3 regions of the Ectobacillus polymachus genome follow, and region 1 is predicted to be linked to each of the others. Evidence: riboswitches for the same ligand, from Rfam matches in the RefSeq annotation. Region 1 holds a riboswitch; each other region holds the start of a gene.
What was found. Region 1 has a riboswitch for cobalamin ahead of ACM5BR_RS05020 (DUF4430 domain-containing protein). Riboswitches for the same ligand answer to the same signal wherever they lie in the genome.
Positions count from the first base shown of each region.

Region 2: linked by a shared signal. The riboswitch ahead of cbiQ (cobalt ECF transporter T component CbiQ) and the one ahead of ACM5BR_RS05020 (DUF4430 domain-containing protein) in region 1 are both predicted to bind cobalamin.
Region 3: linked by a shared signal. The riboswitch ahead of ACM5BR_RS15030 ((2Fe-2S) ferredoxin domain-containing protein) and the one ahead of ACM5BR_RS05020 (DUF4430 domain-containing protein) in region 1 are both predicted to bind cobalamin.

Region 1 covers NZ_JBLREB010000001.1:973,635-977,350, forward strand. Annotated here, with positions in the region: gene ACM5BR_RS05010 (energy-coupling factor transporter transmembrane component T) at 1-182, opposite strand, end outside; gene ACM5BR_RS05015 (DUF4430 domain-containing protein) at 179-889, opposite strand; gene ACM5BR_RS05020 (DUF4430 domain-containing protein) at 938-2,617, opposite strand; cobalamin riboswitch at 2,741-2,926, opposite strand; gene ybaK (Cys-tRNA(Pro) deacylase) at 3,121-3,606, shown strand; gene ablB (putative beta-lysine N-acetyltransferase) at 3,647-3,716, opposite strand, start outside.
Region 2 covers NZ_JBLREB010000001.1:2,348-6,063, forward strand. Annotated here, with positions in the region: gene ACM5BR_RS00015 (DHA2 family efflux MFS transporter permease subunit) at 1-396, shown strand, start outside; cobalamin riboswitch at 571-753, shown strand; gene cbiQ (cobalt ECF transporter T component CbiQ) at 900-1,793, shown strand; gene ACM5BR_RS00025 (energy-coupling factor ABC transporter ATP-binding protein) at 1,806-2,657, shown strand; gene ACM5BR_RS00030 (energy-coupling factor ABC transporter permease) at 2,777-3,448, shown strand; gene ACM5BR_RS00035 (energy-coupling factor ABC transporter substrate-binding protein) at 3,448-3,716, shown strand, end outside.
Region 3 covers NZ_JBLREB010000003.1:207,667-211,382, forward strand. Annotated here, with positions in the region: gene ACM5BR_RS15020 (uracil-DNA glycosylase family protein) at 1-296, shown strand, start outside; gene bluB (5,6-dimethylbenzimidazole synthase) at 473-1,153, shown strand; cobalamin riboswitch at 1,220-1,398, shown strand; cobalamin riboswitch at 1,543-1,732, shown strand; gene ACM5BR_RS15030 ((2Fe-2S) ferredoxin domain-containing protein) at 1,840-2,217, shown strand; gene cobJ (precorrin-3B C(17)-methyltransferase) at 2,262-3,716, shown strand, end outside.

The sequences.
Region 1 (3,716 bases):
AGCGATGCACGAAGCAACCTTTTTAATGATTTCTCATTCCCATGCGCAATGTTTAAACAGAGGAGCAACAAAATGGCTGATAATAAAAAGATAGGTTGGAGCATCGTCATACATAAGATGATGACTCCAACATAATACAAAAATGAAATGATAGGATGAACAGACGCAAATGCTGACCTCACGGTTGTTCTCCGTTCGTTGTATATACCCACTCTATTTTATCTCCATTTTTTACTGATGCTGCTCCTGCACTAACGTTTAAATATGCTCCATTCACACGGTACATCCAACCGCTTTTTGGACCGCGATCTTTCTCATATAAATTATTAATTCCCATTACATAAGCAGATGGACCTGCTCCCTCTGATTCCATTTGGATATGTTTACTTTTTACCGTTCGTGATAAAACAGAATAAACCGTATCATTACCTGTAAGTTCCACTTCTGTTGTATTTAAGAACATGCCGTTATCTGAACGTATGGAAAGCGTAGCAACATTTTTTTGTGGAGCTGGCTCAGATTTTGAAGCTGCAGGTGCAGACGCTACTTGTTGAGATTGGGATTGTGACTGAGCTTGAGATTGACCAGATTGTGTTTGGGCTGGCTTTGCATCTGCTGCTGGGGCGGATGCATTCGATGATGCATTACTTTGCTGATTTGAAGACTGCTGGCTTGATGAGGATCCATCTTGCTGATTTGCTGCGTCTTTCTTTTGCTCCTCTTGTTGTCCTTGTTGTGCTTGTTGTTGTTTTTGGTCATCTTGTTTTTGTCCGGCTTGTGCTTGTTGCGTATTTGCAACTGCACTTTGATTCTTTGCTGGTTGCGTTGAACAGCTAACTAATAGTGTAAGCATGGTGCAACATACAAATAGCATCTTTACATATTTCATGTGTTCACGTCCTTTCAAAAAGGGTAGGAGCAAAAAGCCCCTACCAATCTATCTCATCACTTTATTTCTTAAAGCTAACATTGCCCCGCTGATAAAGATTAATCCAACAATGATAGAACCCCAAAAATCATTTCCGATTAATCCTGTATCAGGTAATTTTTTATTTGGTTGGTTATTAACTGGAGTCTGTCCCTGTTGTGACTGTACGGATTCATTATTTCCCTTTGAATCAGCTTGTTGCCCTTGCTGTTGCTGTACTTGCTGTACCTCTTGCTGTCCTTGCTTTTGCTCTATCTGCTGACCATCCGAAGATTTTGGCTGATCAGTAGATGATGAAGGATTATTCCCTGGGTTACTTGGCGTAGTAGGTGCGGTTGTCCAGTGAAAAATAGACCCTTTTCCATCAAGAAAATATTTATATTGAACAAGTGCATAGAATGCTTGATCAAATGACATGCTATTATTTGCAGTATCACTAGATACCCATTTAAATCCACCATCAGACAACTGGAAGGTAATTAAATTTTGTAATGCAGAATTTGTTTTAGTAAAGTCTGATCCATTTGGATCGATTCCGAGCATCGAAAGTGCAGTTACAACAACAGCTGCACTGTTGGAATTCTCATTATTAAAAGATTGAAATCCGCCATCAGGCAATTGCATTCCTTTTAATAGATCCACAGCTGGCTTAATAGCATTCGCAACATCTGGATTATCCTTATGAGAAGCTAATGCCATTAATACCATTGCATTCGTATCGGGATCATCTGCCCATTTTCCAGGAGTAACTTGGGCTTTTAATATAGCAGAAATTAGCTTATCTTGGTTCCATAACGCATCGTTTGGAATCGTATAATCATTGCTATCTAACGCAAGAAGAGCATACGCATAGGAATAAATATCACCAATACTTGCATCATTATAAAGCTTTGAAACTAAGTTTTGGCCGGCAATATTCGTTGCATCACCGCCTACAGCATTTATAGCCAATATTGTACTTGCTAAATATGTACCTTTTAAACGACCGCTTGTTTGCACCCGGTCAGTTAACTGCTGTAAGTAACTGTTTTTCATTTCACTAGATACATCATTCTTCGCACGAGTGAGCGCAATAGCTTGCCAGTCTGATTGAATTCCATTGTTTAAGGTAAATGTGATTGCTTTATTCAACGCCTCATCAAAAGAAGATGGAACAACAGATTGACCTGGGTCTTTCGTCGGTGCTTGCGTAGATGAATCTGAAGAACCTGATGATGATTGGTTTGTACATCCTCCAAACGCCTTTATACTGTCATTTACCGATTGCTTTTGTAAATCATTTCCCCAGTCAAGCGTATAACGATAGGCAATTACATCATTATTCTTTACTAGGTAATCAGATGCACCAACTTGTGCAGATTTCCCATTAATTTCATACAGCCAACCACTTTGTTGCCCGTCATCAAATTCTTTTAACCCATCAATCCCAGTTACATACGGCTTCCCATCAAAGGAACTAGCTGTTGCTGTTACTTTATCACCAAGCGCTTTCTTCAGCATATCGTATGCGTTTTCATTTGGATCAATATTCACAACTGTAGGACATAGAATCACCTTTTTCTGTGAATCGCCCACTACAATCAAAGTAGCTTGATTCCCTTCAGCGAATGCTAACGTACCTCCATTTGTAAATGATAACAGAACCATGAAAACTATCATCAAACACAATGAAATTTTCTTTTTTAACATTTTTCTCCATTTCCCCCCTTACCTATTATCTACGCAAAAAACGCCCTTCCATTAGGAAGGGCGTGCGTATACGTCTTCTTTCAATCATCCGTCTACACAACAACACCTAATTCCTCGTAGGTTTGTTTGTGAATACTATCGGCAGGTCTCCTGACTTGTGAGTCGTTAAAATCGTGCGCCTTCCCAATAACCAGTGGCATGTTGCACGAGTTCTCTTCACTTACAGTGGCGGGACCGTGTCGGATTTTCACCGACTTCCCTTTTAAACATAATGAAATGTCATTATATACCAATAGTTCTAGTTTAAATTCTATGTAATTTTACTACAAATTTCAATATTTGTCGATAATATTGTAAGATTTTGAAAGAAACCTAGTTACATATTAACCCAATTTCTCTACAATAAATGTCGATGCACAATAGAAACAAAAAATAAACTTTCGTACATGCCTTTCTCCCCCCTTAATTTTTTGTATACTAGTATAAGAAAGGAGCTGTGTCATTTGGCTAATAAAACGATTGCTAGTAGGATTTTGGATCGAAACCATATTTCCTATAGCTTACACGAATACGAATGGGATGAAGAACATTTAAACGCTGAGCATGTTGCAGACCAAGTCGAATTATCACTTGAACAAGTATTTAAAACACTCGTACTTCGAGGGGACAAAACAGGGATCATCATGGCTTGTATCCCTTCACATACAGAATTACGTTTAAAAGCGTTAGCTGCAGTTAGCGGGAATAAAAAAGTTGAAATGGTGCATGTAAAAGAAATCCAAGCACTTACTGGTTATATCCGCGGCGGCGTTTCTCCTCTTGGGGTGAAGAAAAATTATCCGCTTTACCTTGATAAAACATCAGAAAATTTGAATCCCATTAGTATTAGTGCTGGTAAACGAGGATTACAAATTTTCATAAGTGGAGCGGATTTAATGAAAGTAACAAACGCAATTCCCTGTTCCATTACAGAAAAAGATGCAGAATAACCTGCATCTTTTTTTATACCATCTATTGAACATCATCCAGTTAGATTGACAAATCTTTTACCCAAACATTCATATCCTCAAGCTTGTCATAAATATAACAATTGTTTGTA
Region 2 (3,716 bases), 970 kb from region 1:
GGAATGAACGCATTACCATTGAAGCAGATTTCACATGGGACAGCATCGCAAAATACACTTCGCTCAATAGCTGGTTCGATTGGGACAGCGATCCTTGTTACATTCATGACGAGACAAACAACGTTCCATGCGGCAGACTATGCAAGTGCGATTACATCGACGAATCCAATTATGAACCAGAATATTACGCAGATGGGTCAGAGCATTGCAGCCGTAGCAAATGTATCACCGCAAACGGGCTCGTCACTCGGCACGGCGGCACTATACGGTCAAGTTATGAAGGTTTCCTCGGTAAACGGTATTAATGACGCATTTTTAATCGCTGCAATTTTAGCAGGAGTAGCACTTGTATTATCCATTTTCCTTCCCCCAGGCAATAAGCCGAACAGGGGATAAGGGGAGAAACTTACGAAGAAGTTAGCTATCTTTTAGGTAGTTAGCTTCTTTTTTGCTTTTATCCACTTTTTAATAGAAACATTTAATTCTGAATAATTAATCAAATGTTGTTCTATAATTATAGTAATCATGTTATATTTTATAAATAGAAGCGTTCGTGACAAGAACAATAAAATTTAATAATAGGATATAGGTTTAATCAGTTTTGATTAATTAAAAGGGAATCAGGTGACATTCCTGAACTATCCCGTAGCTGTATTAGATGAATTTAAGTACAATATGCCACTTGCATACAGGGAAGGCGTACTTAAATAATGATTCTTGAGTCAGAAGACCTGCCTATATTTTGCTCTGTAACCTCTACGAGTGATAGGGAAGGCATTATAATGAAGATTAATTTGCTTATTTCATAGAATAGGCATATTTTATCATGAAATCCTTTTAACACTTCAGTTAAAAGGATTTTTTATTTGCATGGGATAAAAATTGAAGGGAGGTGCAACATGGGAATAATTATTATGTTATGTATTGTGATTTTAACTTCCATAATTTATCTTATATTGAAAAATAAGAAGTGTAGGGATGGGGAACATCGCCATCGCCATAGAATGGGACACAACCACGGCGAAGGGTTTTCAATTGATTATTATGCTTATATGTCTAAAATCAGACACTGGAATCCTACTTTTAAAGTATCTCTTTCTGTGCTGACACTGATTTTGTGTATTGTATTGAACAACCCATATGTATCTGTGGCAGTCATCCTTGCAATGGCCTATATAACAATTATAAAAGGCGAGCTTCCCATACATAAATATATGCCAATACTCCTGATTCAAATAGGTTTTATCCTTCTAGCCACTTTTACCATTGCCATTGATTTTTCAAGGCAGCCTATGGGACAGTATAACTTATATCTTGGTTTCTATTATATGTATACTTCTCAGGCAAAGCTTATGGAAGCGGTTTTTTTAATCTTGAAAGTGTTTGCAGCTATCAGTGCCTTGCAGATGATGGCACTGTCAACTCCATCATCAGAGATTATATATGTGCTTCACAAAGCACATATACCAAAGATTATTATAGAACTGATGAATATGATTTACCGTTATATTTTCATCTTAATGGATGTCTTTATTAAAATGAAAAATTCTGCAGAGTCTCGTCAAGGGTACTGTGATATGAAAACTTCCTATTTTACCTTTGGAAATATTGCTAGCAATATGCTGATAATTTCTTTGAAAAGGGCTAATGCATATTATGATGCCATGGAGGCCAGATGTTTCGATGGAGAGCTTATTTTTTTGGAGGAAGATAAAAAGGTTGAGACAAAACAGATTGCCACAGCAGTAGCATTCGTATTATTTTTAATTCTGCTCTGGGGCTTTACAAGATAGAAAGGGGCTATTATGGAAGATCCAATATTAAAAATCGAAGATCTGTATTACGTCTATGGAAATGGAAATCCTGCGCTGAACGGTGTAAGTGTGGATATATATGAAGGTGAGAAAATAGCTGTACTGGGTACCAATGGGTCAGGAAAGTCCACATTTTTCTTGAATATAAACGGTGTCTATACACCGGAGGCGGGAAACGTTATTTATCGGGGTACAATTATAAATAAAAAAAATGTAAACGAGCTTCGAAAAAATATAGGTATTGTATTTCAAGATGCAGATAATCAAATTATAGCATCTTCGGTCAGGGCAGAAGTTGGGTTTGGCCCTATGAATTTAAAGCTTCCCAAAGAGGAAGTGATAAGACGTGTTGAGGAAGCACTGGCATATATGAACATATCGGATTTTAAGGATCGTCCGCCTCACTATTTGAGTGGCGGTGAAAAAAAGCGTGTTACTATTGCGGATATCATTGCTATGAAATCTGAAATCATTATCTTTGATGAACCAACAGCAGCACTTGATCCTTTAAATGCACAGATGTTAGAAGAAGTTTTAGCAAAGCTTAGCTCAGAGGGCAAGACAATGATGATTTCAACCCATGATGTGGATTTCGCATACAGATGGGCTGAGAGAGTTCTTGTATTTTGTAAGGGAAAAATTATTGCAGATGGAAGACCGCTTGAAATTTTTCAGGATACGGAAATCCTAAAACAGGCAAATTTAAAACAGCCAACCTTGTTTGAAATTTATGAGTTATTTGTACATAAAAATCTGCTGGAGGATATAAAGTATTATCCCAAAAGCGTTCATGAATTCAAGGAAATGCTTGAGGAACAGTTTACTTCTAGGGGTTTAGTTTAGATAAATATAAATTTAAAAGGGAAAAGGGGAAAAAGAAATTGAATCAGAAAGAAAAGAAAATTATCACTTTTGTTACAGTTTTTGCATTAGTCTTTGCAATAACCCCAGTGACAAATGCAATGCACATCATGGAAGGATATCTTCCACCAAAGTTCTGTATTGCTTGGGGAGTTCTCTGTATACCATTTTTAGTGGCTGGATACTTATCAATAAAGAGAACATTGGATAAGAATCGTAAATCTATTACTATGCTTGCTATGGCAGGCGCATTTATTTTCGTACTATCATCTTTAAAGATTCCATCCGTAACAGGAAGTTGTTCACATATGACGGGTACCGGACTTGCCGCAATTTTATTCGGACCTGTACCGGTGAGTATATTGGGTATTATCGTACTTTTATTCCAAGCAGTTCTGCTTGCACATGGCGGACTGACTACTCTTGGTGCAAATACTTTTTCTATGGCCATTGCAGGGCCTCTACTTTCTTATGGGATTTATATATTATGCAAGAGACTGAAAGTAAGTAAGAATGTAAGTATTTTTCTTGCAGCTTCAATCGGGGACCTTTTTACATATTGCGTAACCAGTTTTCAGCTTGCACTGGCATATCCGTCTGCAAATGGGGGTGTCTTAGCATCTGCGACAAAGTTCCTTGCAGTATTTGCACCGACACAGGTTCCGCTCGCTATAATCGAAGGTATTCTGACCGTTGTTATCATTATGACCCTTGAAACCTATGCAAAATCAGAAATGAAAGGTATTGGATTTCTATATAGAGGTGAAAAATAATGTCAAAGAAGAAAAAAGTTATTATTTTATTAGTTCTTGCAGCCTTGATTGCTATCATACCATTATTTACTTTAAAGGGTGCTGAATTTGGTGGTTCCGATGATGCAGGAAGCAAAGTTGTTGCTGAGATTACAGGTACCAATTATAAGCCTTGGTTTACACCTGTTATGGAAACTTGGATTGGTGGGGAATTACCAGGCGAGATAGAGAGTTTACTATTCTGTGTACAGACAGGAATTGGAGTCGGTATACTAGCTTTCTTCATGGG
Region 3 (3,716 bases), on a different contig from region 1:
GTCACCGAAAGGCTTTTCATTACTACGATTTAGCAGGGTGGATTGCAAGACTATTTACAAAGGGATTCATCAAGGAAATGACAATGCTAAATCCAAGCTGTATTGTACCACTTGGAGAAAGAGTAGAAGAAACACTCCTCGAAATGAAACAGGATGGCCGCCTTCCTCAAGATATAACCATCACAGAGCGCCTTCCTCATCCTTATTGGTGCTCTAAGCCGCAAAATTTGGAAAGGGGACGACAAAAATATATTGATGTCATTGAACAGTTCATAGAAGAAGGAGTGGTGAAATAGTATAGAACAGCTTGAGACGGATTTAGGGCTCAAGCTGTTTTGTTTTTGATCTTTTGCAGGAAAAATAGAGTCTTGCGAATGTGCTCGAAAAAAAACTCATTCTTGAAAAAGGATTGCACGTTAAAAACATGTAATCTAATATAATGTGATGTAATGCCATGAAAGAGGTGATGTTGATGATAAAGGATTCAATCGAAAGAGATGCAGTGTACAATGTGATTTATAGAAGGAGAGATGTTCGCAGTTTTCTTCCTAATCCGATTCCAGAGGATGTAATAGAGAGGATTTTACAAGCAGCACATCATGCACCTTCGGTAGGATTTATGCAGCCTTGGAATTTTATCTTAGTTACGTCCCCGCAGATAAAGGATCAATTAGCTTGGGCAGCTGAGAAGGAAAGGAAAGCGCTTTCTATTCACTATGAAGAAGAACGGGCGGCTAAGTTTTTATCCTTAAAAGTAGAGGGAATTCAACAAGCGCCGCTGACGATTTGTGTCACATGTGATCCAACGAGAGGCGGCTCTCATGTGCTAGGGAGAAATTCCATTCCAGAAACAGATGTTTTATCAACGGCATGTGCGATTCAAAATATGTGGTTAGCTTCATGTGCAGAAGGATTGGCTTTGGGCTGGGTTAGCTTTTATAAGAAAAATGATGTACGCGATATTTTGCATATTCCGCCTCATATTGATCCGGTTGCCTTGCTTTCCATTGGGTACACAGATGACTATCCTACGGCTCCTATTTTAGAGACGGCCAATTGGGAAAAACGCCGTTCCCTTGAAAATTTAATTTTTCATGAAACGTGGGGGAATGGTATCGAATTAGAAGCAGCTGCAAAAAATGTTGAAAAGTAAAACAAATTACGATATCATGAACACTATAAGTAAGAAATAGTTTTATAATTCTATATTTTCTATATTTTTCTAGCAATAAATTAAGATGCCGCAAAAGGCTTAATAGGGAATCCGTATAAGAAACGGAACTGCCCCCGCAACTGTATGTGTAGACGAAATAGGTGAACCACTGTAAAGGAATACGGGAAGGACCTAAAGTAGAGAGAAACACGAGTCAGGAGACCTATCTTAATTTCGTAAGTTTCAAATTCTTCGGGGATTGAGAAGGTGAAGTGTCAGCAGCAAAAGGTCTATATACCTTTTTCCTTTTTATGCTTTCGTTTCCCACTTAAGGTCCCCTTGAGTGGCTTTTTTGTTTTGAAGGAAAAAATGAAGAGATGAATAATAAAATAGAATGATAGAAATAAGGTACATAGCTAGGTATAAGCTGTGTTTAAAAGGGAAGATGGTGAAAATCCATCACGGTACCCGCCACTGTAATGGGGAGTTTCATTGTATATGTCACTGAGCCGATGCTTGGGAAGACATAATGAAATGACGAACCTAAGTCAGGAGACCTGCCTTGTTTTGCATGCTTTCTGGAACCTACGGGATATGGGTGAAAGTGCTGACTGAATGCTCATGTATTTATTCGCACCCCTATCTGTAGATAGGGGTGTTTTTTATACACAGAAAGGGAGTGCAAGATGACGACTTGGAACTTAACAGGAACAAAGCATCACGTATTAATTTGTAATGGAAGCAGTTGTATGAGAAAGGGAGGAGAGGAAGTAACACAAGCAATTCGTGAGGAGATCACGAATGTACAGGCTGACGCAAGTATACATACGACAAGAACGAGGTGCAATGGAAGATGCAAGGATGCTCCTATTGTCATCGCGTACCCGCAAGGAACGTGGTACAAGGAAGTAAATAAAGAGAGTGCTTGCAGTATTGTCCATCATTTAATAAAGGGCACTACGAAAGAGGAAGCAGTCCTCTACCACTATGAAGATGGTGGTTTTGCAGCACCTGCCCATTCCACGAGTGAGGATGGGATAGTAAAGGTGCCTAACTTGAAATAGACAACATTTGGCATTTCGATATATGGGAAAGGTGGCGCATAAAAGTGACAGGAAAAGTAGCAATTATCGGATTTGGCCCGGGTAGCTTTGACCATATTACGCACCGGGCAAAGGAAGCCATAGAAGAATGTGACATGATCATAGGATACAAAACCTATGTCGACTTGATTGAAGGATTAGTAAAAGGACAAACCATCATTAGCACAGGTATGACTGAAGAAGTAAGCAGAGCGCAGGAAGCCGTAAAACAGGCAGAACAAGGTAAAAACGTCGGAGTCATTTCCAGCGGAGATGCTGGTGTATACGGGATGGCTGGGCTTATTTATGAAGTGCTGCTGAATAAAGACTGGCACAAGGAAACGGGAGTAGAGGTAGAAATTATTCCAGGGATCTCCGCTATTAACTCCTGTGCTTCTTTATTAGGAGCTCCTATTATGCATGATGCGTGCACGATCAGTCTAAGTGATCATTTAACGCCGTGGAGTTTAATTGAGAAACGAATTGATGCAGCAGCCGGGGCTGATTTTGTCATTGCTTTTTATAATCCAAAAAGCGGTAGAAGAACGAGACAAATTGAAGAGGCGCAAAGAATTTTATTGCAATATCGTTCTCCTAATACCCCGGTTGGATTAGTGAAAAGTGCTTACCGAGATCGGCAGCATGTAGTTATTACGAATCTTGCAGATATGCTGAATCACGATATTGGGATGCTGACCACTGTTATCGTCGGAAATTCATCGACGTTCGTTTACGATGATTTGATGATAACGCCGCGCGGCTATCAACGAAAATATACGCTAGATAAGACGGAGCAACGACTTGCACCGCATCAGCGCTTACAGAAGGAAGCAGAGCCATGGTCACTTGATCAGGGTACATCTAAGCCTTCAGCAAGAGAACTGGCTGAAGAGGCATTACAGGCTATTACGGGAAAAACAGAGGATAGTGCTACTAGAATGCAGCAGCCAATCTCATCCATATTCGAGCTTGCCGTAAGTCCTGGTGTTGCCAATAAGAAATTTACAGCTGAGCAGATGCTGACGCTTGCTAATCTTATATCAGACAAAGGAACGATGGAATATACACCGGATCATGCGATCAAGCTTGCGATTCCAACTGATAATCCGGATACCATAATCGATACTTTGCAGGAGGCGGGTTTTTTACTTTCCCCTATAGGTGATGTGTTGACGGTAAAAGCATGTGATTTTTGCGATAGCGAGAAAACAGATGGCATTCCTTATGCAGAGGAGATTCAGCAAAAATTAGGAGGTCTTGAACTGCCTAAAGAGCTGAAGATTGGGTTTAACGGTTGTGGTATGGCGTGCTACGGTGCAGTAAAAGAAGATATTGGCATTGTATACCGCAAAGGAGCATTCGATTTATTTTTAGGTGCAAAAACAGCGGGACGGAATGCACATTCAGGTCAAATCGTTGCAGAAGGAATTCCGCCTGACAAAATTGTCGGTATCGTTGAAGCAATCGTCCAGGAATATAAG